2 regions of the Pseudomonas sp. NPDC088444 genome follow, and region 1 is predicted to be linked to the other one. Evidence: riboswitches for the same ligand, from Rfam matches in the RefSeq annotation. Region 1 holds a riboswitch; the other holds the start of a gene.
What was found. A riboswitch is a leader RNA that binds a small molecule or an ion and turns the genes downstream of it on or off. The one in region 1 is predicted to bind manganese.
Positions count from the first base shown of each region.

Region 2: another riboswitch for manganese. It lies ahead of ACI2KB_RS09925 (TMEM165/GDT1 family protein); the one in region 1 lies ahead of mntP (manganese efflux pump MntP).

Region 1 is NZ_JBJDNK010000003.1:394,384-408,994, forward strand. It holds gene ACI2KB_RS08750 (FAD-binding and (Fe-S)-binding domain-containing protein) at 1-792, shown strand, start outside; gene ACI2KB_RS08755 (isopenicillin N synthase family dioxygenase) at 942-1,907, shown strand; gene ACI2KB_RS08760 (amino acid aminotransferase) at 2,047-3,243, opposite strand; gene uvrB (excinuclease ABC subunit UvrB) at 3,582-5,597, shown strand; gene ACI2KB_RS08770 (RidA family protein) at 5,893-6,282, opposite strand; gene ACI2KB_RS08775 (LysR substrate-binding domain-containing protein) at 6,417-7,346, shown strand; yybP-ykoY riboswitch at 7,397-7,572, shown strand; gene mntP (manganese efflux pump MntP) at 7,581-8,147, shown strand; gene ACI2KB_RS08785 (hypothetical protein) at 8,211-9,032, shown strand; partial or broken gene ACI2KB_RS08790 (autotransporter outer membrane beta-barrel domain-containing protein) at 9,331-10,194, shown strand; partial or broken gene ACI2KB_RS08795 (helix-turn-helix transcriptional regulator) at 10,415-11,077, opposite strand; gene ACI2KB_RS08800 (MFS transporter) at 11,176-12,468, opposite strand; gene ACI2KB_RS08805 (hypothetical protein) at 12,487-12,975, opposite strand; gene ACI2KB_RS08810 (GlxA family transcriptional regulator) at 13,082-14,029, opposite strand; gene ACI2KB_RS08815 (DUF1326 domain-containing protein) at 14,133-14,611, shown strand, end outside.
Region 2 is NZ_JBJDNK010000004.1:181,308-195,918, reverse strand. It holds gene ACI2KB_RS09985 (hypothetical protein) at 1-14, opposite strand, end outside; gene ACI2KB_RS09980 (hypothetical protein) at 507-740, opposite strand; gene ACI2KB_RS09975 (YajG family lipoprotein) at 965-1,546, shown strand; gene ACI2KB_RS09970 (hypothetical protein) at 1,676-1,879, opposite strand; gene ACI2KB_RS09965 (hypothetical protein) at 2,020-2,289, shown strand; gene ACI2KB_RS09960 (1-acyl-sn-glycerol-3-phosphate acyltransferase) at 2,454-3,617, opposite strand; gene ACI2KB_RS09955 (CPXCG motif-containing cysteine-rich protein) at 3,741-3,923, shown strand; gene ACI2KB_RS09950 (DUF2007 domain-containing protein) at 3,923-4,183, shown strand; gene ACI2KB_RS09945 (SOS response-associated peptidase) at 4,226-4,855, shown strand; gene ACI2KB_RS09940 (methyl-accepting chemotaxis protein) at 5,014-5,757, opposite strand; partial or broken gene ACI2KB_RS09935 (HAMP domain-containing protein) at 5,869-6,072, opposite strand; gene ACI2KB_RS09930 (M48 family metallopeptidase) at 7,452-8,270, shown strand; gene ACI2KB_RS09925 (TMEM165/GDT1 family protein) at 8,339-8,923, opposite strand; yybP-ykoY riboswitch at 9,014-9,134, opposite strand; gene ACI2KB_RS09920 (methyltransferase) at 9,175-10,173, opposite strand; gene ACI2KB_RS09915 (2-hydroxyacid dehydrogenase) at 10,253-11,218, opposite strand; gene ACI2KB_RS09910 (LysE family transporter) at 11,293-11,922, shown strand; gene ACI2KB_RS09905 (AraC family transcriptional regulator) at 12,057-12,824, opposite strand; gene ACI2KB_RS09900 (MFS transporter) at 12,916-14,118, shown strand; gene ACI2KB_RS09895 (fatty acid--CoA ligase) at 14,261-14,611, shown strand, end outside.

The sequences.
Region 1 (14,611 bases):
TTGATCCATCGCTACAACCTGCAAAGCACCTTGACCCGCTGCAACGTGGCCGTGGCCAGCGTTCCGGCACTGCGCGAACTGAGCGATGAGCAGCGTCAGCGCAGCGTGGTGCTGGTGCAGGATGCCTTTACCCGTTATTTCGAGACGCCGCTGCTGGCCTCGCTCATCCAACTGGTGCACCAATTGGGCTATCGCGTGTACCTGGCGCCGTACAGCGCCAACGGCAAGCCGCTGCACGTTCAAGGCTTCCTCGGTGCGTTTGCCAAAGCGGCCATTCGCAATGCCATTCAGCTCAAGGCGCTGGCCGATTGTGGCGTGCCGTTGGTGGGGCTGGACCCGGCAATGACCCTGGTCTATCGCCAGGAATACCAGAAGGTGCCGGGGCTGGAGGGCACGCCCAAGGTGCTGTTGCCACAGGAGTGGCTGATCGACGTGCTGCCTGAGTCGACACCTGCGGCCTCGACCGGCGCCTTCCGCCTGATGGCCCACTGCACCGAGAAAACCAACGTCCCGGCCAGCACCTCGCAATGGGAAAAAGTGTTTGGGCGCATCGGTCTGAAACTGGTCACTGAAGCCACCGGCTGCTGCGGCATGTCCGGCACTTATGGCCACGAAGCGCGCAATCAGGACACCTCGAAGACCATCTTCGAACAATCCTGGGCGAGCAAACTGGACAAGCCCGGCGAAGCGCTGGCGACCGGGTACTCCTGCCGCAGTCAGGTCAAGCGTCAGGCCGACAAACAACTGCGTCATCCGCTGGAAGTTGTGCTGGAGCGGTTGTTGGCAAGCTGATGCACCGCGTCCCCCCAGACCTTGGCTGACAAGGTCTGGTTTATCGTCGTATGCTTTTTCGCGAACCGACCCGCGCTGCCGGTCGCCTTTTCAAGAAGGCGACCGTTGTCCCTCAGCGGCGTCCCCCCCACGTTCGTCGAGGAGCCCGCATGACTGCCACTGCCAACCTTCCACTGATCGACATGGCCGGTGTCCGCGAGGGCGACGAAGCCGCGCTGGTGCGGGCGGGGGAGGCCATTCGCAAGGCCTGTGAAGAAACCGGGTTCTTCTACATCGTCAACCACGGCGTGCCGCAGTCGGTGATCGACACCGCCATGGCCGCCGCCAGGACGTTTTTCGCCTACCCGACCGACGTCAAACGCCAGGTTGCGGTGAACAAGCGTCATCGCGGCTGGCACGCGCTGGGCGGAGCGCTGATGTACGAAGCGACCAAGCCGGATTTCAAGGAATTTTTCAGCATGGGGCTGGAATTGCCCGAGGACGACCCCTGTGTGCTCGCAGGAGAAGCCTTGCGCGGGCCTAACCAGTGGCCAGATTTCATGCCCGAACTGCGCCTGGCGCTGGACGCCTATTACACGGAAATCGGCCTGGCCGGGGCGGATCTTCTGAAAGCAGTGGCGGTTGGACTGGGCATTGATCCCGGGTTCTTTGCGCCCAAATACGGCAAGCGCTTGCAGCGCACGCAGATGGTCTATTACCCGCCGCATCCACCGATGGCCGAGTCCGACCAGTTCGGTGTTGCGCCCCACACCGACTACGGCTGCATCACCCTGCTGTATCAAGACAACAGTGGCGGTTTGCAGGTGCGTGAACTGGCGAGCAACAGTTGGATTGATGCCACGCCCATCGAGGGCAGTCTGGTGGTGAACGTGGGGGATTTGCTGGCGCGCTGGTCCAACGACCGCTTCCGCTCGACCCTGCACCGGGTGATCAATAAATCCGGGCATGAGCGTTATTCCATCGCGACGTTTTACGACCCGACCTACAGCGCGGTGGTTGATCCGTGTGATCTGGGGATTGAGGGGGAGGCCAGTTTGTATCCGGCAGTGGCGGCGGGGGATTACATCCTCAAGCGCATCGACGATTCGATGGCGTATCGCAAGAAGGCGCAGTGAATGATCGTTGAATGATCGTTCCCACGCTCAGCGTGGGAACGCATCCCGGGACGCTCCGCGTCCCAATCGACGCGGAGCGTCTGTCACGGCATTCCCACGCGGAGCGTGGGAACGATCAGCGGGTGAATCGATGGCGTTCTTAGATAACCGCCAGAATCGCCTTGGTCACCGCCTCAATGTTGCTCTTGTTCAACGCCGCCACGCAGATACGGCCGGTGTCCAGCGCGTAGATGCCGAATTCGTTGCGCAGGCGGTGGACCTGTTCAACGGTCAGGCCGGAGTAGGAGAACATGCCGCGTTGACGAGCGACGAAGCTGAAATCCTGGCCTGCCGGATTGTTCGCCAGACGGTTCGTCATCTCTTCGCGCATGCCCTTGATGCGGGCACGCATTTCGGCCAGTTCGTCTTCCCACTTCTGACGCAGCTCAGGGTTGTTCAGCACCGCAGCGGTGATGGTCGCGCCGTGGGTCGGTGGGTTGGAGTAGTTGGTACGGATCACGCGCTTGACCTGGGACAGGACGCGGGCGGTTTCTTCTTTCGACTCGGTGACGATGGACAAGGCGCCAACGCGCTCGCCGTATAGCGAGAACGACTTGGAGAACGAGCTGGAAGCGAAGAAGGTCAGGTCGGATTCGGCGAACAGACGCACCGCAGCGGCGTCTTCGTCGATGCCGTCGCCGAAGCCCTGATAGGCCATGTCCAGGAACGGTACGTGGCCTTTGGCTTTGAGCACGTCGAGGACTTTTTTCCAGTCTTCCAGGGTCAGGTCAACGCCGGTCGGGTTGTGGCAGCAGGCGTGCAGCACGACGATGGAGCCGGGCGGCAGGTTCTGCAGGTCTTCCAGCATGCCTGCGCGGTTCACGTCGTGGGTCGCGGCGTCGTAGTAGCGGTAGTTCTGCACCGGGAAACCGGCGGTTTCGAACAGTGCGCGGTGGTTTTCCCAGCTCGGGTCGCTGATGGCCACGACGGCATTTGGCGACAGTTGCTTGAGGAAGTCGGCACCGATTTTCAGTGCGCCAGTGCCGCCCACGGCCTGTACGGTCATCACGCGGCCGGAGGCCAGCAGTGGCGATTCGGCACCGAACAGCAGGGTTTGCACGGCTTTGTCGTAGGCAGCGATGCCGTCGATCGGCAGGTAGCCACGCGGGATGTGCTGAGCGACGCGAATTTCTTCCGCTTCGGCAACGGCACGCAGCAGCGGGATTTTCCCTTCTTCGTTGCTGTAAACGCCGACGCCCAGGTTGACCTTGGTGGTGCGGGTGTCGGCGTTGAATGCTTCGTTGAGGCCCAGGATTGGATCGCGTGGTGCCATTTCGACAGCGGAGAACAGGCTCATTTTTGCGGCGGCTCTGAATGGGGAGTGAATGGATCGCATCGCTCCGGCCGAATGCACTAGAGCGGTGCACAAACGGGGAGTCAGTATAGAGAGCATCGCGGGCGGGGGCGACAGGGCAGGGCCGGTTTTTCCGGGTTTTTTCAATTTATTTCGACCATTAGTCATGTCGCGGGGACTAATGTACCGATGATGGCTTGAAAGCTGGTGTTGTGGGCTCCATGTGTAGTCCCATACTTCTTTTTATACGTGCGTCTCTCCCGTCGGCGGGATCAGTCGTCCGCGCCCAATTCGCGCCCGCCGGGTTGTTGACCTGGCATCGGCGCACACAGAGGTCCGCTATGTCCGAGTTTCAACTCGTTACCCGTTTTGCGCCTGCCGGTGACCAGCCCGAGGCGATTCGCCAGATGGTCGAGGGCATCGAAGCGGGGCTGTCGCACCAGACCTTGCTCGGCGTGACCGGTTCGGGCAAGACCTTCAGCATCGCCAACGTGATCCAGAAGGTGCAGCGTCCGACCATGGTGCTGGCCCCGAACAAGACCCTGGCCGCGCAGTTGTATGGCGAGTTCAAGGCGTTTTTCCCGAATAACGCCGTCGAATATTTCGTCTCCTACTACGACTACTACCAGCCCGAAGCCTACGTGCCGTCGTCGGACACCTTCATCGAGAAGGACGCCTCGATCAATGACCACATCGAGCAGATGCGCCTGTCCGCGACCAAGGCATTGCTGGAGCGCAAAGACGCAATCATTGTCACCACGGTGTCGTGCATTTACGGTCTGGGCAGTCCAGAGACCTACCTGCGGATGGTCCTGCACGTGGACCGTGGCGACAAAATGGATCAGCGCCAGTTGCTGCGGCGGTTGGCCGACCTGCAATACACCCGCAACGACATGGATTTCGCCCGCGCCACCTTCCGTGTGCGCGGCGATGTGATCGACATCTTTCCGGCGGAATCGGACCTGGAAGCCATTCGCGTCGAGCTGTTCGATGACGAAGTGGAAAGCCTGTCGGCGTTCGACCCGCTCACCGGTGAGGTCATCCGCAAACTGCCGCGTTTCACCTTCTATCCCAAGAGCCACTACGTGACCCCGCGCGAGACCCTGCTGGATGCGGTCGAGGGCATCAAGGTGGAATTGCAGGAACGTCTGGAATACCTGCGCGGCGCCAACAAACTGGTGGAAGCGCAGCGGCTGGAGCAACGCACCCGGTTCGACCTGGAGATGATCCTGGAGCTGGGGTACTGCAACGGCATCGAAAACTACTCGCGCTACCTGTCGGGGCGTCCGGCCGGAGCGCCGCCGCCGACCCTCTACGATTACCTGCCGCCGGATGCGCTGTTGGTGATCGACGAGTCCCACGTCAGCGTGCCGCAGGTCGGCGCGATGTACAAAGGCGACCGCTCGCGCAAGGAAACCCTGGTCGAGTACGGCTTTCGCCTGCCGTCGGCGCTGGACAACCGGCCCATGCGTTTCGACGAATGGGAAAGCGTCAGCCCGCAGACCATTTTCGTTTCGGCGACCCCCGGCCCGTATGAAGGCGAGCACGCCGGGCGGGTGATCGAGCAGGTGGTGCGGCCAACCGGTCTGGTGGACCCGAAAGTCGAAATCCGCCCGGCGCTGACGCAGGTTGACGACCTACTTTCCGAGATCAAAAAACGCGTGGCCAATGATGAGCGGGTGCTGGTCACCACGCTGACCAAGCGCATGTCCGAAGACCTTACCGATTACCTCGCCGATCACGGCGTGCGCGTGCGCTACCTGCACTCGGACATTGATACCGTGGAGCGGGTCGAGATCATCCGCGACCTGCGTCTGGGCACCTTCGATGTGTTGGTGGGGATCAACCTGCTGCGCGAGGGTCTGGACATGCCCGAGGTGTCGCTGGTGGCGATTCTCGACGCTGACAAGGAAGGTTTCCTGCGCTCAGAGCGCTCGCTGATTCAGACCATTGGCCGTGCCGCCCGAAACCTCAACGGCCACGCGATTCTCTACGCCGACCACATGACCGGCTCCATGGAACGGGCCATCGGCGAGACCGAGCGGCGTCGTGAGAAGCAGGTGGCGTTCAACGAAGCCAACGGCATCGTGCCCAAGGGGGTGGTCAAGGACATCACCGACATCATGGAAGGCGCCACCGTGCCTGGCTCGCGCAGCAAAAAGCGCAAAGGCATGGCCAAGGCCGCCGAAGAGAACGCCAAGTACGAAGCTGAATTGCGCTCACCGAACGAGATCAACAAGCGCATTCGCCAACTGGAAGAGAAGATGTACCAGCTGGCCCGCGACCTGGAGTTCGAAGCCGCCGCGCAGATGCGCGACGAGATCGCCAAGCTGCGTGAGCGGTTGTTGGCGGTGTGACCTGTTGGTGCCGACTCAATTTGTGGGAGTGAGCTTGCTCACGATGCGATCAGGCCGTCACTTCATAGGTGGTTGACACGCCGCTTTCGTGAGCAAGCTCACTCCCACAGGTAGAGATCGCTGCCGCCGGCAAATCGTGCCGCTAGAGGGGTTGGTGCAAAGCGTTGATGATCAATGATCGTTCCCACGCTCTGCGTGGGAATGCCGCCTTGGACGCTCCGCGTCCCACTGGCGCGGAGCGTCAGGCCATGCGTTACGACGCGGAGCGTGGGAACGATCAATTGAAGCAGAACGTCTACGGCAACTTCGCAATCACCTTGATCTCGAAATCGAATCCATACAACCACGTCACGCCTACTGCCGTGACGGTCGGGAAGGGCGCTTCGCCCCAGAACTCCGGGACCACGCTCCAGATCTCTTCAAAGCGTGTCTGCGGATCCACGATGAACACCTGCACGTCGATCACGTCATCGAACGTGCAACCTGCCTCTTTCAAAACAGCGTTCAGGTTGGTGAATGCCCGTCGCACTTGCGCCTTCAGTTCAGGTTCAGGCGAGCCGTCTTCACGGCTGCCGACCTGGCCTGACACAAACAACAGGCCGTTGGATTTAACCGCGGGTGAATAACGATTGCGCTCGTACAGCGCCTGGCGACCCGGTGGGAAAACGACGTCGCGAACAGTCATGTATAGCCTCCATCAGGCGTATGAGATTAGCGATGCAGTGACTGTACGGGGCTTGCATCAGGGCGATAAACGCGCAACCGTGGTCAGCACTGTTTGTAAATCCCAAACAATCCCTACCGATATTCGGAGCCGCCATGGACCGTTTCGATGCAATGCAGGCGTTCGTTCGTGTGGTCGAAACCGGCAGCTTCACCAAGGCCGCCGAGACCCTGCACATGAGCAAGACCAGCGTGACCCAACTGATTCAGCAGCTCGAAGCGCGCCTGCGGGTGAAGCTGTTGAACCGCACCACGCGCAAGGTGAACGTCACCGCCGACGGCGCCGCCTATTACGAGCGCGCGGTGCGGGTGCTGGCCGATGTCGACGACGCTGAAACCAGTCTGTCCGCCGCGGCGGTGTTGCCCAGAGGGCGTTTGCGGGTCGATGTGCCCAGCCCGTTCGCCCGATTCATCCTGATTCCGGCGCTGCCCGCCTTTCACGCCAGATACCCGGACATCCAGATCGATCTGGGCGTCAGCGATCGCATGGTCGATCTGATCGGTGAGCACGTCGATTGCGTGGTGCGCGGCGGTGAGCTGACGGACCAATCCCTCATGGCCCGGCGCATCGGCGACTTGCAATTGGGTGTTTACGCCGCACCCACATACCTGCAACGGATCGGCACACCGAATCACCCGCGTGAGCTGGAAGCGCCGCAACACCGCATCGTAGGCTATCGCTGGGCGCGCACCGGCAAACTCTTTCCCATGGTCATGCAGCGTGCGGGCGAGTCCATTCAGGTACAAAGTCGCTACGTGCTTTCGGTGGACGATGGCAACGCTTACATCTCGGCGGGCTTGGCCGGTATGGGCGTGCTCTGGCTGCCGACCTACATGGTCCGTGAGGCTGTGGAGAAGGGCGAGTTGGTGCGGCTGTTCGACGGCTGGCAACTGGAGACCATGCCGATGTTCGTGGCCTACCCGCCGAACCGGCACATCAGCCTGAAATTGAGGGTGTTCATCGACTGGATCGTCGAGTTGATGGCGGGCTATGGGCAGGGCGAAGTGGTCACAATGACGCGATAAAAACGCCACCGTTTATATTTTTTTCACATAACCCTGACTATAGTGGCCGTCCTTGTTGGGGAGTAGCCTGCTCAAGACCGCAGGTTTTGAGCGTTCACGTCAACATTCTCGGCGGCAGCCGTGGCGTGAACATCTTCGGAAATGCCCGGGGATTGGCGAGACCAACGACGCATCCATGCCTAAAGTCGGGCGTGTGGTTGTGTCGTTGTCTCATAGCCCGACTGGATTCCTACCGTGAGCCCGATTTCTCTCATCTTCCTGGCATTGGCCATGTCCACGGACGCCTTCGCGGCGGCCATCGGCAAAGGTTCCAGCCTGCACAAACCTCGCCTCTCAGAAGCCCTGCGCACGGGTTTGATTTTCGGTGTCATCGAAGCCATCACCCCTGTCATCGGTTGGGCCATCGGACAGGTCGCGAGCCGTTTCGTCGAGAGTTGGGATCACTGGATCGCCTTCACCCTGCTGTTGGTGCTGGGGCTGCACATGATCCACAACGGTTTCAAACACGACGAAGAAGACGACGATAAACCCCAACAGCACTCGTTTCTGATTCTCGCCGTCACTGCCTTTGCGACCAGTATCGACGCGCTGGCGGTGGGCGTGGGCCTGGCGTTCGTGGACGTGAACATCGTCGTCGCAGCGCTGGCCATCGGCATCGCCACCACGGTAATGGTCACCATTGGCGTGATGTTGGGCCGCGTGTTGGGTACGGTCGTGGGCAAACGCGCCGAGATTGTTGGCGGCATTGTGTTGATAATGGTCGGTGCAACCATCCTTTACGAGCACTTGTCGGCAGCCTGATCAATGAATACAGCCGTTCAAAACCCGAACACCACATGCGCGCCTCGGCGTTACCTGAAATTGATGTTGGCGGTACCGGGCGCAGTGATTCTGGCAGCCCTCGGTTTCTTCGCCTGGCAGAGCTTTTTCCCGGTGCAGGCCAGCGATGGCTGGCGTTATCAAGTGGTGCACACAAGCGTGCCGAAGGCCGCGTCGATGGTGGTCAACGGCGACGGCTCGCTGATCGTCAGCCAGGAATTGCGCGACGGCAAAGGCAGCATCGTGCGCATTCTGCCGGACGGCAAGCGGGAGACCGTGGTGTCAGGGTTGTCCAAACCCGACGGCATGGTCGCCGTGCATGGCGGATGGGTGTTCAGCCAGGAAATCGATGGCGCGATGGTCAATTTCTTCAAGGACGGTGAAGTGAAGGGCCTGTTCAAAGGTTCAGACGTGCAGGGGCTGTGGAACGAAGGTGACGACCTGTACGCCATCGAAGACCGCAAGGACGATGGCCGCTTGCTGCGTTATCACTGGCCGGACGGCACGCTGACAGTGCTGCGCAGCGGTCTGTCCGAAACCGAATCCATCACTCGCTGCACCGATGGCCGCATGCTCTACACCGAAAAAGAGAAGGGCGTCATCCACCAACTCACTGACGACGGTCGCGATCCGGTGGTGCTCAGCGGTTTCAACCAGCCGACCTACCTGATGTGTGATCAGCGGGGCTTGTGGATCAGCGAGGATTCGACCCACCGTGCGCGTTTGCTGTTGATCGACCCCCAAGGCAAGCAGCGCACCGTGCTGTCGTTTCTCAAGGCACCGCAGGCCATCATCCCAACGGGACGCGGTACGTACCTCTTGGCCGAAGGCGGGCGTGACCGGATTCTAGAACTCACGCCAGACTGATCAACCCTGTTCATGAACGCCGCCCGACTTGCTCGGGCGGTTTCGTTTTGGCCTCCCGAATAAAACAACCCTGTAGCCGTCCGGCTCCCGTATAACTCGGTGTTTTCGCTTCTGCTAAGGACATAAAACGCAGCCCGCGGACCAATCGCGCAAGCATTTCCGTTGTGTAGCGAATTGTCATATTCGGTATCGACCCGCCCTCGATAGTAGCCAGCCCGACACAATTTCAAGAGGCTGCACCGTGTTCCAGCGTGTTCTGTTTTCCTTGTCCGTTCTGAGCCTGTCCATCGCTGCCGCGCAGGCCGCCGCGCCCTATGCCAGCGGCATCGACCTCAAGGTGGGGCAATACCGCCTGTGGGGTTCGGCGTTGGCGGGCTATCTGGGCACGGACGGTTCGTCCCGTGCAGCCAGTAGCAATGAACACAGTCAGGGGATGATGGTGGGCCTGACGCAGCGTTTCTCCGAGCAACTCAGCGCTTATGCCGGATTCGGTTACAACCATGGCAGCGTGGGAGCGGCAGGGGGCGAGGCGAAGACTGACCTGACGTTCCTCAGCGCAGGCGCACGCTTTGCTCCGGACGGGCTGGAACGAGGCGTGTTTGTCGACGCCAACGTCAGCGGCGGCTGGCTCGACTATGACAGCAAGCGCGAACTGGGCGGCGGTCTGGGCGCAGCGAAAGGCGACAGCCACGGCACCCTGGCCGGTGCTACGTTGGCCTTGGGCTATCGCATGGCATTGAGCGGCGTGACGCTGGAGCCAAGTCTTGGCGTGCGTGTCAGCCATCTCGACCTGTCGGGTTTCAATGAAAAGGGCAGTGAGCTGGCACTGGACGTTGACGGCATTCAGCAAACCCGCCGCAGCGCTGTGGCGAATCTGAATGCGTCGCTGGCCCCTGTCGCACTGGGCGCCTGGCAGGTGGTACCGGGTGTGCAAGTGGGGTATGAGCACGCGCTTGGCGATCATCAGGTCGACAGCGAAGGTCATCTGCTGGGGCTGGACATCGAGCAGCGAGCAGCTTTCGACAGCCGTGACCAGTTCAACGGCGCGGTCAACGTCATAGCCAGTCTTGGCGCGTTCAGTGTGGGGGCGCAAGTGGGTGCCAATGGTGGGGGAGACAGTCAGGGTTACAGCGGCAGTCTGAAGGCCAGTTACGCGTTCTGATTCCTACCCTACAGACGGTGTTGACTGGCCTGTAGTTTTCGCCAGCAAGCCGGCTCCCACAAGGATCGCGTTGAATCCAAATCTCGCGTTCGACGCTAAATCTGTGGGAGCCGGCTTGCTGGCGAAAGCGGTCTGTCTGTAAACCAAGCAATGACGGACACGACGCAGTCGCCACCCAGTTGGCAGCCACACGCTGCTCGACACTCAATTGCAGGATTGGCTACTGCGTGTGCTTTCTGACCTGTGCCGGGCTGACGCCATAGGCGCTCTGAAAATACTGGCAAAACCGCCCGACATTGCTGAATCCATGCTGCAACGCCACCTCGGTCACCGACGCCATCCCTCCTCGCTCCAGCACCTTGAAAGCGCGTTCCAGTCGCACCTGCCGCTGATACGCGACAATCGACATCCCCATGAAGCGCCGAAACCCGTCCTGCAAGGCGCGCAGGCTGACGTGGCTCAAACGCGCCAGATCCGTGCCGCTGACCAGCATCTGCGGGTGCGCCTGAATGTACTCCACCGCCAACCGCACATGACGCGGCGCAATCGGTGGAGCCGGGCGTCGCAGCGCGTCGGTGAAGTTGTGCGGCCAGACGTCCAGCACAGCGTCGATGAGCATTTCCTTGAGCCGCGAAGGCCGCAATGACCCCGTGTTGATCAGCAGATCGAATTCGCTGCCAGTGGCCAGATCGATCAACGCACGGATGCCCTGAAACCCATGAGCATTGAGGTCCACCACCGGCTCGAAATGCAGCCTCTCCAGCACCGGCTTTTCCAACAGGATAGACAGCCGTTCGGTCAACGACCCGCGATCAATCGACATGCCGTGCTGCGCGTGGTTGTCGAGAAAATGAATCGATCGGATGTCGGCCTTGTCCACGGCCGGTGATAGACAATCACCGGCCAGCGAGAGTGAGAAATCGCGGGACACTAGCACCTGTAAATGGCAGATGTGTGACAAAACCTGTCCGATTGGTCGAGTCAGGCCGCCGCCGGTTTGAGTGCGGCCTTTTCCTGACGAACCGACAGAATCGTGACCGCGGCGAGCAAACACAACACGCCCCCGGTGAAAAACGCGGGCAAGTAGCTCAGCAACTCGGTGCGTGACCAACCGGCGCCAAACGCAGCGGCAGCGGCACCGATCTGGTGGCCTGCGAAAATCCAGCCAAACACCATGCCCGCGCGTTCAGGACCAAAACGGGAAGCGGCCAGGCGCACGGTCGGGGGCACTGTGGCGATCCAGTCCAGGCCGTAAAAAACCGCGAACAGCGACAGGCCGACAATCGAGAAGTCGGTGAATGGCAAGGCGATCAGCGACAGCCCGCGCAACCCGTAATACCAGAACAACAAGCGGCGGTTGTCGAACCGGTCGGACAGCCAGCCTGACGCCACGGTGCCGATCAGGTCGAACACGCCCATTGCCGCGAGCAAGCCGCTGGCCTTGACAGGGGAGATACCGTAATCGCCGCACATCGGGATCAGATGCACTTGCACCAGCCCGTTGGTGGTGGCGCCGCAGATGAAAAACGTGCCGAACAGAATCCAGAACACGCGGGTTTTCGACGCATCGCGCAGGGTGTTCAACGACGCGCTGAAGATCGACGCGGCACTGGGCGCGGGCGCTGCAATCGGGCCTGTGCCGGTGTCGCCAAAGGGACGCAAGCCCAGATCGGCGGGGCGGTCGCGCATGAGCATCAGCACCGCAATGGCGGCCAATGCGAGCATCGCCGACATCAGCACCAGCGCCCAGCGCCAGCCGTAATGCTCGGTGACGTTGGCCAGCAGCGGCATGAAGATCAGTTGTCCGGTCGCGGTGCTGGCGGTCAATACACCCACCACCAGCCCACGACGGGCGCTGAACCAGCGTGACGCCACGGTGGCGCCCAGGGTCAGCGCCGTCATCCCGGCGCCAATGCCCACGGCCACGCCCCATAGCGCCACCAGTTGCCAGACTTCAGTCATGCTCAGTGACAACAGCAGCGCGGTCATGATCACCAGAATCGCCGCCAGCGCCACATTACGCAGCCCGTAGCGGTTCATCAGCGCGGCGGCAAAGGGTGCCATCAGGCCGAACAGCACGAAGCGGATCGATAGCGCCGAGGAGATTTCCACGGTGTTCCAGCCGAATTCCATCTGCATCGGCACGATGAACACCCCCGGCGCACCCACCGATGCGGCGGTGATCAGCGCGGTGAAAAACGTCACGGCGATCATCGCCCAGCCGTAGTGAATGCCGCGCCGGGCGAGGGCGCGGGAAAGCCAGTCAGAAATCATGCATGCCTCTTTATTCAGTTATGCAGTGCGGTGGGGTCGACGCAGCAGGTAAGCGATGATTAACAGGTGGCTGATCATCAGCGGCGGCACCACGGCCATCGGGATGTAATAGGTCGCGCCAAAGCTGCCCGGCTCGACGAAGGTCAGGCCACGGGCGAAGGCGTTGAGAAAATCCGCGACACCCACCGCGCTGAACAGCCAGACTAGCGCCTTGGCGAATCGCGCATGGCTACGCAGTGCAATGACGGCGGCGAAGGCCAGCAGCGCGGTCAGCAGGTCGCCGTAGGCGGTGGGCCATGAGAAGCGCGGATCAAGGGCGTCGGTTGTGACGCCGTGGATCAGAAACGACAGCCCCAGATAACGGAAGCAATGGGGCAGGATCAGCGGAATCAGCGCCTCCCGCGCGTTCAGGTCACGAATGCGCGGCCAGATGTACCAGAGCGCGATCAGCCCCCAGGCCAACAGGCCCAGAGTGACGCTCAGCGGAAGAATGAGTGCGACAGGCATGGAAATAACCTCGGTCAACGTTCTGCTCGGCAGTCTATGCAGCCCTGAGCGGCGAAAATTGACAGTTTCCGAGGGATTCGTGCCAGTTCGCGGTCAGCGCAGTCGCCTAGGCACGCCTCACGCTGAAGCGCCTGCGGTACTCGCCCGGCGTCAGACCGGTGATGCGCAGAAAGACTTTGCGAAACGCCCCTGCGTCGGTGTAGCCCACTTGCCAGGCCACGGCTTCGGCGGGTTGCGTGGTGAACTGCAACATCTCGCAGGCCTTGCCTACGCGCAGGCGCTGGCAGTAATCGACGGCAGTCAGGCCAGTGGCCTTGCGAAAGCGCCGCAGAAAGGTGCGCTCTTCAAGACCCGCATGCCCGGCCAGCGCGGCGAGAGCCGTGTCCTTGGCGCCGCCCGCTTGCAACCAGTGCTGAACCTTGAGAATCGCCGCATCGCCGTGGGTCAGGTTCGGCGAGAACGCGCTGTAATAGCGCTGTTCGCGACCGGGCGGGTCCACCAGCAGGTAATGCGCAGTCTCGGCCATGACCGTTGCGCCGAGAAAACGATCGACGAGTTTCAGGCCCAGGTCGATCCACGCCATGATCCCGCCCGCGCTGATCAGGTCGCCGTCGTCGATGATCAGCTTGTCGATGTCCAGATTTACCTCGGGAAAGCGCTGGCGAAACAGCTCGGCGTGGTCCCAGTGGGTGGTGACCGAGCGCCCCTCCAACAGGCCGGTTTCGGCCAGCAGGAACGCGCCGCCACACACCGACGCCAGAGTCGTACCGTGGCGATGGTGCTTGATGATCCACTCGACAAAGAGCGCGGCTTCCCCAGCCGTCGGCGGCGTGGCGATTTTCGGCGCGAAGATCAGCACAGAAGGCGAGGTCAACCCCGTTTCATCGTCCGAGGGCAGGCGTTGCGTCACCCGCAGAAACGGACCCGCTTGCGCGTGGTGGCGGGCGGCAAAGTGGTCGGCGATCTCGAACAGATCGGTCAGGCCGAGCAGGGCGGCCTGCTGAGCGCCGGGGTACGGCACGAGGCCTATTTCAATCGGAGCGAGGTGTGTCATGTGTCGATACTGACCCTGAGAATGTCGATTTCGCCACTGATGATGTTCTGCCCGGTGCCCGATGATGTCCAGACAATTTATCGGACCATCAAAGGAGCAAGCGATGAGTGATTCCGTACCCCAAAAGGCTTCGATTCCCCCTTGGCGCATTGCAGGCGAATGGCTCGACGTGTGTTCCTGCAACTCGCCATGCCCCTGCACCTACGCGCAACCGCCCACCGGCAACCACTGTGAAGTGCTGTGGGCCTACCGGATCAACGAGGGGCATTTTGGCGAGACGCCGATGGCGGGCCTGAAAGTGGTACTCCTGGCCAACTTCACCGGCAACTTGTGGGACGGCGCGTGGCTCGACTGCGGGTTTTTCTTCGACGCGACAGGCGATGAAGCGCAGCGCGCAGCGATGGTGGCGATTTTCACCGGGCAGGTCGGCGGCTGGATGACCCAGTTCGTGCCGACCCACGTGCGCGACGTTCGCGGCGTGGAATTCGCCGACATCTCGGTGGACATCGAAAGTACCCTCGAGCACTGGCGCGTGACCGTGGAAGACAAAGTCGAGGCCAGCGGCAAGGCCATGAGCGGGCC
Region 2 (14,611 bases), on a different contig from region 1:
TCGACTATCGTCAAGACGTCCGGTCATGCAAGCAAATCAGTCGTGAACGGCTTCAGGCTCCGGTTGTGGAGACTGCCAGGCAGTCAGTCCTGTGCGATGGGGCTGGGTCAGACGCTAATGGTGCATTTACAAACGCGTAACTGTTCATTTGCTCGCCACACTCTTGTGAAGTTGTGAAAACCCGTTTTTTTCACGCTCTTTTGGAGACGCGAACCTCAAAAAAGGCCTGCGCGCTGGCAGGGCCTGCAGATCAGGTTCCAACACAGTGTGGGCATTGGTCAGCGCGAAAGGTTCGAATGAATCGAGTTATTCACGCGGGCAAGGCGGCACGCCGGGCTGCACATGTCTGTGTGGAAGGCTCTCTGTGGGCGGAACGAAGGAGCTGACAACAGGTATCAGCGATGCTGCGAGGCCCGATCAGGAGACGTCCTTATAATCGGGGGGAGATTATAGCGATGAAACGCGCAGAATTGATCCAGAAAAAATGACTTTTATTCGCCGTTCGGTCAGATGCTGAGCAATTGTCGGGCGGTAATCGCACGTGCGCGCGAAGCGACACGGGCGCTTGCAGGCAGGGGACGTTGCAGCCAGCACAGCTTGGGTTCGGTGATTTCCACCCAGTCATGGCCCTGTGGCGGCAGTGCACAGTGCTTGAACGACAAACAGACTCCGTGTTGATCCAGGCGAGCGTAGTGGCGATGACGGCTTTTCGGGAAAAACAACGACCAGAGAAAGTCCATGACGGGGACTCCGTGTTGGGTAGTTGTTAAAAGTATGTCGTGGGCCGATGACATGGCGATGACGCTGGTATTGCTTGATGATGTCCGAGTGTCGCGAGATGTTGGGATGCGCATGCGCGGGAACCGCGACAGTGGCACTTTGTCGTATCTTTACGCTAGTGAGTGAGCTTGTGAGGTCGCTATACTGCCGCACAATTTGTGCCTTGGCCCATGGAGAAATGAGCATGTTGCGTCGTGTTTTGTTCGGTTTGCTTGCCGTCGGCAGTCTGACGCTGGTGGGGTGTGCCCACAGCCCGCAGACACTCAACCCGCAACCGAAGTTGACCAGCCAACTCGCGCCTGTCGGGCACGGTCAGCAGGTCGTGGTTCGTGTGGTCGATGGTCGCCAGTCGCAGACCCTTGGTACCCGTGGCGGTCTGTATCCGGAAACCAGCTCGATTACAGTGAGCGGTCAGCAACTGGTACCACAAATCCAGGCTCAGGCCGAAGCCGCTGTTCGTCTGTTGGGCTTCACCCCGGTTCAGGGTGGCAATGGTCCTCAATTGACCATCACGTTGGCCGATTTGAAGTATCAGTCGCCAAAAGAAGGCTTGTACGTGACCGAGGCAAACATCAGCTCGACCTTCCGCGCTGACGTGCAGAACAACGGCCGCAGCTACAACGGTCGTTATGCCGCTTCGCTGGATCAGCGTTTTGGCATGGCGCCGAACGAAGAGACCAACACCAAGCTGATCGGCGACGTGTTGAGTGATGCGCTGACCCGTCTGTTCCAGGATCAGACGATTGGTCAGATGCTGGGCCAGTAACGGCATCAAGCGTCAACGAAAAGCCCCGGTATCGCGAGATGCCGGGGCTTTTTCATGAGCGTTCATTTCTAGGGCTGAACACACATTCCCACAGGGTGAGTCGCCGATTGTCCAGGCGCGTTTTTAGCCTTATGCCGCCTGATAGAAATCCAGAAAGCTGAACCCTGTGACCAGATCTGCCTCGGGCAAATCATGGTGTTGATGCCCACCCAGCGCGCAATACACCAGCCAGTGGCGATCCTGGACGTTGAAGGCCAGGCCGTCGATCAAGGCTTGCTGCTCTTCGCTCGGCGCAATGAGATAGAGGCGGTCCTGATTGTGGGCGTGCAGCATGACGGGCTCCGTGTCCTGTAGGGGGCGTTCGAGGGCCTACACAGTGACCGGTTCAGGTGACGTTAAGGTGACAGGCGATACCGTATTCGGCAGATCCCACCGAATCTTCGGCGCCTTCTATCCGGCGCCATCGAGGCCCCATGTCGCTCTTCCAGCACTCCCCCGGGATGGTCATCAATCTACTGGCGCTGGCAGCGGCAGGCCCTGGCATCTGGTTGCTGCACACTACGCGTGTCCGGGAGCAGCGCGAAACCGCGCATTTGAATAACCTTACCGAACAGGCGCCGATTGATGAGCCTATGCACCTGATGGACGTGCCGACTTTGCGTATGATTCGCCAGAGCTACCGGATTGGAGCGGGGTGTCTGGCGTTTGCGCTGGTGTTGTCGTGGGTGAGTACCAAAATCTGACTGATGCTGAGGGCTGTGGGACCCGGCTTGCTGGCGAATGCGGTATGTCTACTTCCTCAGGCGACTGACACACCACTTTCGCCAGCAGGCCGGCTCCCACAGGATTGGGTGGCAGGCAATAAAAAACGGCGCCTGATTGAGCGCCGTTTTTTATGATGCGGTCTTTACAACGGCAACCCTGCCTTGACCCGGTACTGGTTGCGCACCGGCGTCGCGTATTGCAACACCAAATAAGGCCGGTGCTCTTCAGGGCAGCCGTCCAGACGACGTTGCCACTCTTCCTTCGCCCGCGCCAGTTCGTCTGCCGGGAACACCTCGGCAGCGCTTGGTACGTTCAGGCCAGGATCAGCATCGGCCCACTGCGCGTACGCCAGGTAATGCACCGGGAACAGGCGGTAGCCACCGAGAATTTGCTTGTCCATTTCAGCAGCCAATTGCTTGGTGTCTTCATAGGCTTCTGTGATCGGCGGTGCGAAATTGACGTGCACGCGGCCTTTATAGCCAGTGATGCCTAGCGCGATGCTGACATCGTCCTCACCCGGCGCCTTGGTGTAGCTGCCGGTGGTGGCGCGGATGTACAGCTCGCGAGCCTTGGCGTGGTCGCAGGGGTCGTATTCATAGCTGATCGAGACGGGCGTCAGGTTCAGCGACTGAATGACCTCGCCGAACGGCTCGTCCTTGCGGCTCATGTGGAACATTTTGAGGATCGCCGACTCAGTGCGATCGTCGCCGTCTTTGGCGCGACCTTCGGCCTGAGCGATCCAGATCGAGGCGCAGTCGTGGCGGATCGAGTGGTTGATGTACGCCGACAGCAACTGATAGGCCGCCATTTTCTCGCGACGCCCGGTAATGGAACGGTGCACGATGAAGCTCTTGTTCAGACGCATCAGGTCGCTGACGAAGGGCTTTTGCAGCAGGTTGTCGCCGATGGCGATGCGCGGCGTCGGCAGGCCTGCGTGGTACACGGCGTAGTTCACGAACGCCGGGTCCATCACGATGTCGCGGTGGTTGGCGAGAAACAGGTACGCCACGCCGGACTTGAACTGCTCGACGCCAGTGTAGGTCACACCATCGGTGGCGCGCTCGATGGTATGGTCGACGTAATGTTCGACCTTGTCCTGCAGGGCCGCAACGGACTCGATACCGGCAAACTGGCGACGCAGTTTACGGGCGATGGCCGGTTGCAGGATCCAGCCGAGGGAGCCGGCCAGACGCGGAAAACGGAAATGCGTGAGGATTGCGAGGAACGCCTTGTCACCCAGCAGCCGGTTGAGTACGGCTTTTACTTCGGTGTCGTCGTACGGTCGGATGGCATCGAATTCGCCCATCATGCTCTCTTGTTGGAAACGGCTAGGGTAAATAAGGATTGGCCAGGCTTGTAGATACGAAATGGAAGGCCTGGCCGGCAAACAAGTCGGCGATTATACGCAAATCTGGGCGCGGAGACTGTGATGCAGGAAATACAGGATTATGACTGCCCGTATTGTGGCGAGCCGGTGGAGGCAGTGCTGGACCTGTCCGGCGGCGATCAGACGTACATCGAAGATTGCCCGGTCTGTTGTCGCCCGATCATTTTCAGCCTGCATACCGATGGTGAGGACTGGACCCTGGACGTGCGTAGCGAGAACGAATGATGCGCAAAATCTACGAGCCGGAAAACATGATGGAAGGTGAGCTGCTGCAATCGATGCTCGCCAGTGAAGGTATCGAGGCGCACATCACCGGGCGCCATTTGCTCGGCGGGATTGGCGAGTTGCCGGTGTTCGGCTTGTTGGGGCTGGCGGTGGAGGATGATCAGGCCGAGCGGGCGCGGCGCTTGATCACTGAGTACAATGACGCGTTTCCGCTGTCTGGCGAAGAACCTGACAGTTACCCCGATGTGTTGTTGTGCTGAGGTCGGCACCGTCACTTTCTAAAGAAGAGTTACCTAAAACCCATGTGTGGACGTTATGCCCTGTTTCGCTGGACGCCTGCTTTCGCGGCCTTGCCGGGCTTTCCGGCAGACCAGCAGGCGCAGTGGAACATCTCCCCCAATGACACGGTGTTGATCCTGCGTGCCGCGCAAGACGAGCAAGGCGGACGAACGCTGGCGCGCGCTCGGTGGGGGCTGACTCCGCCGTGGCTCACCGACATGTCCCGCACCCCGGCCCATGCGCGGGCGGAAACTTTGGCTGAGCAGCCGATGTTTCGTCAGGCGTTTCGCGAGCGTCGCTGTTTGTTACCGGCCAACGGCTTTTACGAATGGCGTGGCACGGTGCGCAAACGGCCATTTTGGTTGACGCCGGGGGAGGGCTCGGCGCTGTTCTTTGCGGCGATCTGGGAAGCGTATCCGGTGGATGGCCACGACTGGTTGAGCGTGGCGGTGGTGACACAATCGGCGATGAACCAGCGCAGGCCGTTGATTCTCGACGCAGAAGGGCAGGCTGCCTGGCTTGATCCGGAGAGTTCGCTGGCGACCCTGCAATCCCTGCTCGCTGCGCCGCAGATGCAACTGCGTGAGCGGCCGTTGGCGAACATGGTGAATGATCCGAAGCTTAATGCGCCGGAGTGTCTGACGCCGCTTTAAACATTTCGAAGATCCCCTGGGGGGCGCGATTGATCGTTCCCACGCTCCGCGTGGTAACGCCGCCCAGGACGCTCTGCGTCCGTTGCTGGTGTGACGCGGAGCGTCATGGGATGCATGCCCACGCAGAGCGTGGGCACGATCAACGGGGGATGTGGCTTTTAGACCCTGAACTGATTAATCAACCGGCGCTGCTGTTCTGCCAGTTTGGTCAGCTCGGCGCTCGCTTGACTCGACTCATCCGCCCCACCCGCCACTTCGTTGGCCACTTGACCGATGTTGATCACGTTGCGGTTGATGTCGTCCGCCACGGCGCTTTGTTCCTCGGCGGCGCTGGCGATCTGGGTGTTCATGTCGTTGATCACCGACACGGCCTGGGTGATGCTCTCCAGTGCCTGCGCCGCTTCGGCGGCATGGCCCACACTTTCATCGGTCTTGTTCTGGCTGTCTTCCATGACCTTCACCACTTGCCGCGTGCCGGTTTGCAAGGCCTGGATCATGGTCTGGATTTCTTCGGTGGCCTGCTGGGTCTTTTGCGCCAGATTGCGCACTTCATCAGCGACCACCGCAAAGCCCCGACCCTGTTCGCCCGCGCGCGCTGCCTCGATCGCTGCGTTGAGGGCCAGCAGGTTGGTCTGCTCGGCAATTCCGCGAATGGCGGTCAGAATCGCGTTGATGTTCTCGCTGTCCTTGGCCAATGTCTGAACCACTTCCACAGCCCGGCCGATTTCCACCGCCAGTTCGCTGATGGAGTTCGAGGTGTTGTGCACGATGCGCATGCCCTGATTGGCGGCGTCGTCCGCATGATTCGCGGCTTGTGCGGCCTGGGTGGCGTTGCGCGCCACGTCTTGGGCAGTAGCGGTCATTTCATGTACGGCAGTGGCAACCAGATCGATCTCGGCCATCTGTTTGTGAACGCCTTTGTTGGTGCGGATGGCAATATCGGCAGTGTGCTCGGACGAATCGCTCACCTTCTGCACCGATGTCACCACTTGGCTGATCATCGCCTGCAATTTGCCGAGGAAGGTGTTGAAGCCCGACGCAATGGAGCCCAGTTCGTCGGCACGGTCGCTGGTCAGGCGACGAGTGAGGTCGCCTTCGCCCTTGGCAATGTCGTCAAGCATGGCGACCATTTGTTTCAGTGGACGCGCGATGCCACGTCCCACGAACCAGACGATCAGCAACCCCAGCGCCGCAATCAGCAGGCCGACGACGGTCATGCCGAAAATATCGGTGTCGCGTTGATGGGCCAGGTCGCTCTGCAATTTTTGCAGGTCGGCCATGACCGCGCTGACCGGCATGCGGATCATCAGCGTCCAGCGTGCGTCGGTGTTGCCGATACCAAACGGCAGGTACAACTCGATGTGGCCGTGCTCTTTATCGATGTCGTAACGCACTTCGCCTTTGACGATGTTGTTCAGGTTGGCGACTTCGTTGGCGTCGAGGATGTCGCTGGCTTTCTCGCCGAGTTTGCTGGTGTCCTTGGTGTAGGCAACCAGCCGCCCGTTGGTGGCGATCAGGGCCAGATCGCCCGCGCCGTCATACAGCTTTTTATCCGCGCCTTCGAGCATGTCCTGAATGAAGTTCACCGACAGGTCTGCACCGACGATGCCCTGGAATTGACCGTCGAGCATGATGGGTTCGATGAACGAAGACAGCATGACCATTTTGTCGCCGACTTTATAAGGCGCCGGGTCGATCACGCAGGCTTTGCGGGTCTCGCGGGAGCACAGGTAATACTCGCTGGAGCGGATGCCGGTGGAGAGGATTTTGGTGTCTTCCAGGCTGGCCAGCTTTTCCAGATTGAAGGTGCCGTCCGGCTTGCGATACCACCAGGCCATGAAACGGCCGTCTTTGGGGTCGACACCTGTGATCGGCGTTTCGACGTAGGCGGCGTCATTGTGATCCAGTGCGTTGTGTTCCCAGCCAATGTAGGAACCCAGAATTTTCGGGTTACGTACGACGGTCTCGTGCAGCACGTTGAGCAGTTGTTCACGGCTCATTTTTACCAGTACTTCGCCTTTGGCGTCCTTCATGCCCAAGGTGGCGTTCAACGTCGCCAGACCCGCTGCCGTTTGCAGCGGTGCTTCCAGTTCCCGCTGGATTTCACTGGCCTGCGTTCGGGCGATTGCGGTCAGGCGTTCCTGGATGGCCTGCTCGAATTGGGCGGTTGTCCGCTTTTCCACCAAATCCTGAGTGCGTGCGCCGGAAAACAGCGCGTAAAGAACGAGGGCGGCCACAACGCTGAGCACGATGGCGCCCGCCAGTGCGGCGACTGAAAACTGGATCGATTTGAACTTCATAGGGGCTCCGGACGCGGAAGAACGTCTGAAGGAGATATCGCCTCGGTCCCCTGTTTTATTAGGTGAAACCGACGAAGTGGCCGCTTTTGAAGGCGTTTTGTCGTTTTTTGACATGCTGCCTGATTGGTCTGATTCAAAAGAGAGCATGTCATCCCGAAAGGGAGATGAAGTGTGTTTCAGCGCTGTTACGAATGTGTGATTTTTTTGGCAGGCTTTCATATGGCAATCGGCTGCTATCTGGTGCTCATCGGGCGTACCGCCTAGGATGGGCGCGATTGTTTCGATGGAGATACAAAATGCGTCAGACCTTTGTTCTGTGTGCCTTGAGCGCAGCGTTGCTGGTTGCGGGATGTCAGGCCGTCAATACCACCAGCGGCGATTCGGTAGGCGTCGAGCGCAAGCAGTACATGTTCAGCATGCTGTCGACCGATCAGGTCAATCAGATGTATGCCCAGTCCTATAAAGAGACGGTCAGCGAAGCCACAACCAAAGGCGTGCTGGATAACAGCAGCGCCGAAGCCGCCCGTGTGCAGGCGGTCGCTAAGCGTTTGATCGCTCAGGCGCCGAAGCTACGTGCCGATGCTGCCCAATGGCAGTGGGAAGTGAACCTGATCAAGAGTGACGAGTTGAACGCCAACTGTGGGCCGGGTGGCAAGATCATCGTCTACAGCGGGCTGATCGATACACTCAAGCTCAGCGATGACGAGCTGGCAGCGGTCATGGGGCACGAAATTGCCCATGCCCTGCGCGAGCACGGTCGTGAGGCGATGTCCAAGGCGTATGGCGTGCAAATGGCCAAGCAGGGCGCGGGCTCATTGTTGGGGCTGGGACAGGACAGCCTGGCGCTGGCCGATACCGTGGTCAATTACAGCCTGACATTGCCCAACAGCCGGGCGAATGAAAACGAGGCGGATTTGATCGGTCTGGAGCTGTCGGCCCGTGCCGGTTACAACCCCAATGCGGCCATTACGTTGTGGCAGAAAATGCAGGCTCAGGCGGGAGCATCGCAGCCTGAGTTCATGAGCACTCACCCGGCGTCGGAAAACCGGATTGCGTCGTTGCAGGCAGCGATTCCGAAGGTCATGCCGCTGTATGAGCAAGCACCGAAATCCTGAGGATAGGTCAATAACCTTGATCGTTCCCACGCTCCGGCGTGGGAACGATCATCGAAGGGCGAATGGGGTTAAACCCAGCCGCTCACCTGCATCGCCTTGTACACCGCCACGATGGCGAGGATGAAGAACGCACCGGCCGCCAAACGGCGAATCAGCGTCAATGGCAGTTTCTCAGCGGCGAAGTTACCCGCCAGTACCACCGGCACGTTAGCCAGCAACATGCCTAATGTCGTGCCCAGAATCACTAGCCACAGGTAGGAATACTGCGCCGCCAGCATGACGGTCGCGATCTGCGTCTTGTCGCCGATTTCGGCAAGGAAGAACGCGATCAGCGTGGTCATGAACGGGCCGAATTTGCGAGCGGTATTGGCTTCGTCGTCGTCCATCTTGTCCGGCACCAGGGTCCACAGCGCAGTGGCGGTGAAGCTTGCGGCGAGGATCCAGTGCAACATGGCATCGGAGAAGAAACTGCTGAACCAGGCGCCCACGGCACCGGCTGCGGCGTGGTTGGCCAGCGTGGCCGCGACGATACCGGCGATGATCGGCCAGGGCTTGCGAAAGCGAGCAGCGAGGATAAGCGCGAGCAGTTGGGTCTTGTCACCGATTTCGGCCAGTGCGACGACCGCGGTAGGGACCAACAGGGATTCCAGCATCAGGGGTTTCCTAAGGGGCGGGTCAACACGGCTATGACACGTACAGCCTCCCCGCCCCGGGTCAGGATGTGCGTGTCATAGGTCTTGTCAAACCGCCGATCCGTCTGATGCGGATCTGGGGTCGCGCGCACCATGGTCTGAGGACCAAGTATGTTGATGCGCGCCGGACGAGCGTGAGGCTCGTGGGAGACTACTCCCCTAGGACGGAGCGGATTCTGCCTACGGGAATCCGGTTCGGCAAGCGTTAATTTTCACCCACGTTTCGCGCGGTAAATCCGGAATCCATTCCCTTCGGCCAAGATGGCACATACGCCAAGGTGCTGCTCGATGATCGGCTGGTAACGCAGGAAGCTGTTGGCAACAAGGCGCAGTTCGCCACCTTTTTTCAGATGTTCTCGCGCTTTTCGCAGCAGGTTTTCTGTCGCGGCGTAATCGGTGTGAACGCCGGTATGAAAGGGCGGATTGGTCAAAATCACGTCCAGGTGTTCAGGCGCTGCATCGATCCCGTCGCCGGTCACTACCTCGCCTTCCAGACCATTGGCAGCCAGCGTCAGGCGGCTGCTGGCGGTGGCGAAGGCGTCGACGTCGAGCATCGTCACTTGCATGTCCGGACTGCGACGTTTGACCGCAGCACCGAGTACGCCCGCGCCGCAACCGAAGTCGAGCAAACGCCCGACAGGGAGCTTGTCGATGTGCTCCAGCAACAGGGCCGTGCCCCGGTCCAGGCGCCCATGGCTGAAGACGCCCGGCAGGCTGATCACTTTCAACGGGCCGCCGTCCATCTCGATCTCAAAGGCTTTGGCGAGGCTGTTCAACTCGACGGCGTGCGGTGCGTTCTCCACAGTGACTTGCCAGAGCTGGCAATGGCGGGCGCTGTCGAGTTTGCGGGCGCGACCGAATGGGCTCAGTTGGCGTGCGGCGGCTTCGATGCCGCCGCGCTTCTCACCCACCAGAAACAGTTCGCGACCGGTCAGACGGGAGGCCAGCGCATTGAGCAGATAGTCGGTGAGGTCTTTGGCTTTAGGCAGAAACAGTACGGCGGCCTCGAAAGGCTGGGTCGGCGCTTCGGTGCCGAAGTGGTTTCTGCCATTGAAACGGGCGTCCAGCGCGGCGAAGTCCCCAGCGTGCCAGCTCCAGCCCTGCGCGTTGGGCAGACGGCTCAGAAGGTCGTCGGCAGGCAGGCCCGCCAGCAGCAATTCACCCTGAAACAACTCGGCCTGACGGAGTAACACTTCACTGCGCGGGTCCATCGTCGGCTCCTGAAAAAAGGGCGGAGTTTAACAGGGGAATATCAGCGCCAGGCGCGTATTTATGTGGGAGCGTGATGTTTCAACTGACCACGCGAATAGGTTGGCCCGCGTAAAACCCACGGGCGTTTTCGTTGACCTGGCCAATGATGCGCTGGCGCGCTTCCTGGCTGCCCCACGCGCTGTGCGGGGTGATGATCAGGCGCGGGATGTCGCCGGACAGCAGCGGGTTGCCGTTCACAGGAGGTTCTACGGTCAGCACGTCGGTCGCCGCGCCCGCCAGATGACCGTTGCGCAGCGCATCGGCCAAGGCTTGCTCATTAATCAGCCCGCCGCGAGCCGTGTTGACGATGAAGGCTTTGGGTTTCATCAGGCTCAATTCATGCGCGCCGAGCATGTCGCGGGTGTGTTCGTTGAGTGGGCAGTGCAGGGTTAGCGCATCGACCTGCGGCAGCAACTCGTGCAGCGGCACGCGATCTGCGCGGGCAGGACGCCCCGGGATCTGCCCCAGCAGCACGTGCATGCCGAACGCTTCGGCCAGTTTCGCCACTGCCCCACCCAGCTCGCCATGGCCCAGCAGGCCCAGGGTCTTGCCTTCCAGTTCCACGATCGGGAAATCCAATAGGCAAAACTGCTTGGATTTCTGCCACTGGCCCTGATGGATCGCCTGTTGGTAATCCGGCAGGCGAGTCGCCAGTGCCAGCAGCAACATCAGCGTGTGCTGGGCCACGGAAGGGGTGCCGTAGCCTTGGCAGTTGCTCACCACGACGCCGTGTTTGCGTGCTGCATCCAGGTCGACGTTGTTGACGCCCGTTGCCGTCACGAGCACCAGTTTGAGATCCGGACACGCCGCGAACGTGGCGGCATCAATCATGATCTTATTGGAAATGGCCACCTGAGCGCCTTGCAGTCGCTCGATCACCTGATCGGCTGAAGTGCTGGCGTGCAGCACCAGTTCACCGAAGGTTTCGCGCCATGGAGTGAGATCCAGATCGCCGAGATCCAAAGAGGTGTGGTCCAGAAAAACTGCTCTGCTTTGACTCGACATCAGCTGTACCTTTTGTTCTGTGGGGTGGGAGGGGTAAGGTAGCGAGCCTACCAGAGCCTGCCGGAGCCCTCACAATGTACTGGACGGAATTTTTTACCGTTGCCCTGATTCATCTGCTTGCCGTTGCCAGCCCCGGCCCTGATTTTGCCGTGGTCGTACGTGAGAGCGTCACCCACGGCCGCAAAGCGGGCACTTACACCGCGATGGGGGTGGGAACCGCGATTTTCTTGCACGTTGGCTACTCACTGCTGGGTATCGGCCTGATCGTTTCCCAGTCCATCGTGCTGTTCAACGCGTTGAAGTGGGCGGCTGCGGCGTACCTGCTGTACATCGGTTTCAAGGCCTTGCGTGCCAAGCCAGCGGCGGCGTCGGACGCCCCGGTTGATCTCGCCAAAGGCGGGCGCACGGCACGCGGTGCGTTTACCGCCGGTTTCGTGACCAACGGCCTGAACCCGAAAGCGACGTTGTTTTTCCTCTCGCTGTTCACTGTCGTCATCAACCCGCACACGCCGCTGCTGGTGCAGGCGGGTTACGGCGTTTATCTGGCGGTAGCGACTGGCATCTGGTTTTGCCTGGTGGCGCGTTTGTTCAGTCAAGAGCGGGTGCGTGCAGGTTTTGCGCGGATGGGGCATTGGTTCGACCGCGCCATGGGTGGAGTGTTGGTGGCGCTGGGCTTGAAGCTGGCGCTGACTGAGGTGCATTGATTCGCGCTAATTTTATTGACACGGCTAAATCCTGTGGGAGCCGGCTCCCACAGTATTCGTGTTTGCTACGTGACTGCGCGGCGCCGAGGTGGACTGGCGCCATTGCGAGCAAGCTCACTCCTAAAAGGTGCGGTTTACCGTTTCAGCTCACTCAACTGTTTCAACGCCCCCAGATATTCCCTCGGGCTTTCCCCCAGCAATCGGCTGAACATCGCGCTGAACGCTCGCGCGCTGCCGTAACCCAGGTCGTTCGCCACCCGCTGCACGCTCTCGCCCTCCAGTAACTTGGGCAGCGCTTCCATCAAACGCACCTGCTGACGCCATGCGTTGAAACTCATCCCTAGTTCCTGCGTGAACAGCCGCGTCAACGTGCGCGAGCTGGCGCCCACCTCCTGCGCCCAGTCTTCCAGCGTGTTGCCGTGATCCGGCGCTCTGAGCAGGGCCATGCAGATGCTGTGCAGGCGCCGGTCGCGGGGCATGGGGATGTGCAGCGGCAGGTTCTCAAGACTGGCGACTTCTTCCAGCATCAATTGCTGAATCAACGGATTGGCCGCGTGGGCATCGCTTTGGGTCGCCCGCACGATCAGTTCGCGGAGCAGGGGCGTGACGGCCAGCACGCAGCATTGATTCAAGCCCGAGGGGCAGCGTTCAGGCGCGATGAACAGTGAGCGCATCAACACCTCGCCCGCCATGAATGTCTCGTGTTCCACCATCGGCGGTATCCACACCGCGCGGGTCGGCGGGATCACCCAGGCCCCGCTCTGGGTCACCAGCCGCATCATGCCACTGACGGCATACAACAGCTGCGCTTGAGCGTGGATGTGCCTCGGGTGATGGCCACCGTCGGGGTAGTCCGCAGGGTGGGCAGTGACCGGGCTGTGACTGAACAGGTTGATCAACATGGCGGATTCGATGACTTAGTTGTCTCAACTGCGAATAGTCGCCAACTTAGCATGAGCGTCCCTACCCACTGCAAGTTCAGGATGCATCGCTATGAATAAACCCGAACGACAGAATTCACCCAAACGGGTGATCCACTTCATCAACGCCGCTCACGTCATTGACCACATGTTCATGCTGATTTTCCCCGCCGCCGTGCTGGGCATGTCGGGCGCGTTCGGTCTGGATTACGCGCAACTGATCGGCCTGTCGCTGGGCGGTTTCATCACCTTTGGCGCGTGTTCGCTACCGGCCGGCTGGCTGGGGGATCGCTGGAGTCGGCGGCACATGATGGTGCTGTTTTTTCTCGGCATCGGCGCGGCGTCGATCTTTACCGGGCTGAGCACCAGTACCACGATGCTGGCGGTGGGCATGACGTTGATGGGTGTGTTCGCGGCGATCTACCACCCGGTGGGCACCGCGATGCTGGTGGGGTATGCGAAGAATCGCGGTCGCGAAATCGGTGTCAACGGCATGTGGGGCAACCTCGGTGTGGCATTTTCTGCGCTGTTGACCGGGTTTCTGGTGGCGCAGTTTGGTTGGCGTTCGGCGTTCATTCTGCCGGGCTGCGTGTCGATGGTGATCGGGCTGGTGTTCGCCTGGCAGATCAAGGACGAGCCGATTCCTGTACGTCCCCACACGGCACCGAAAGGCAAAGCCGGTCAGCGCATTTCCATGACCATTGTCTTCAGCGTGCTGGCCATCGCCACGGCTACCGGGGGCGTGGTGTTCAACGCCACCACCATGACCTACCCGAAACTGTTTCAGGATCGTCTGCATGACCTGTTCGCCTCGCCGCAAACCCTTGGGCTGATCGTCAGCCTGGCCTATGCCTTCGGTGCCATCGCGCAGTTGACCATTGGCCGCTTTCTCGACCGCTTCAGCCTGAAATGGCCGTTCGTGATTCTCACCGTGTGCCAGGCGCCTTTTCTGTTTGCGCTGGCTTATGTGGATAGCTGGCCGGTGATGTTGCTGGGCGCAGGGTTCATGTTCGTGATGTTCGGTCAGGTGACGGTCAACGACGCGATGGTCGCCAATTTCGTCGCCCCGCAGTGGCAGTCTCGGGTGTTTGCACTGCGTTACTTCCTTTCGTTCGGTGCCAGCGCCACGGCCATTCCGCTGATTGCTTTTGTCGAGCCGCGTCAGGGCCTGGTGGGGCTGTACGTGATCCTCGCGGCTTTTGCGGCGCTGACCTTTCTGGCGGCGTTGGTTTTCCCCCGTACACCGGCTGAAAACCCCTCTGCGCAGCTCGCTTGAGGCGGCTTTGCCCTTTCAAATGGCGCAATGCCTGCACGGTCACTCGTCATTCGAATCATCCCTTTGGCTGATTTGACTGGCGAGTGAAGGCTCTAGAGTGCATATTTTCGGCACCGCCAATGCATCTTGAAAAGGGATTCCTATGCTGCAGACACGCGTGATTCCGCCAGCTGATGGCGCGTACCAGTACCCTCTGTTGATCAAACGCTTGCTGATGTCGGGCAGTCGCTATGAAAAAACGCGGGAAATCGTCTACCGGGACCAATCACGCTACTCCTATCTGACCCTCAATGAACGCATTTGCCGTCTGGCCAATGTGTTGACCGAGGCGGGGGTGAAAGCGGGCGATACCGTGGCCGTCATGGATTGGGACAGCCATCGGTATCTGGAATGCATGTTTGCCATTCCCATGATCGGCGCGGTGATTCACACGATTAACGTACGCCTGTCACCCGATCAGATTCTGTTCACCATGAACCACGCCGAAGACAAA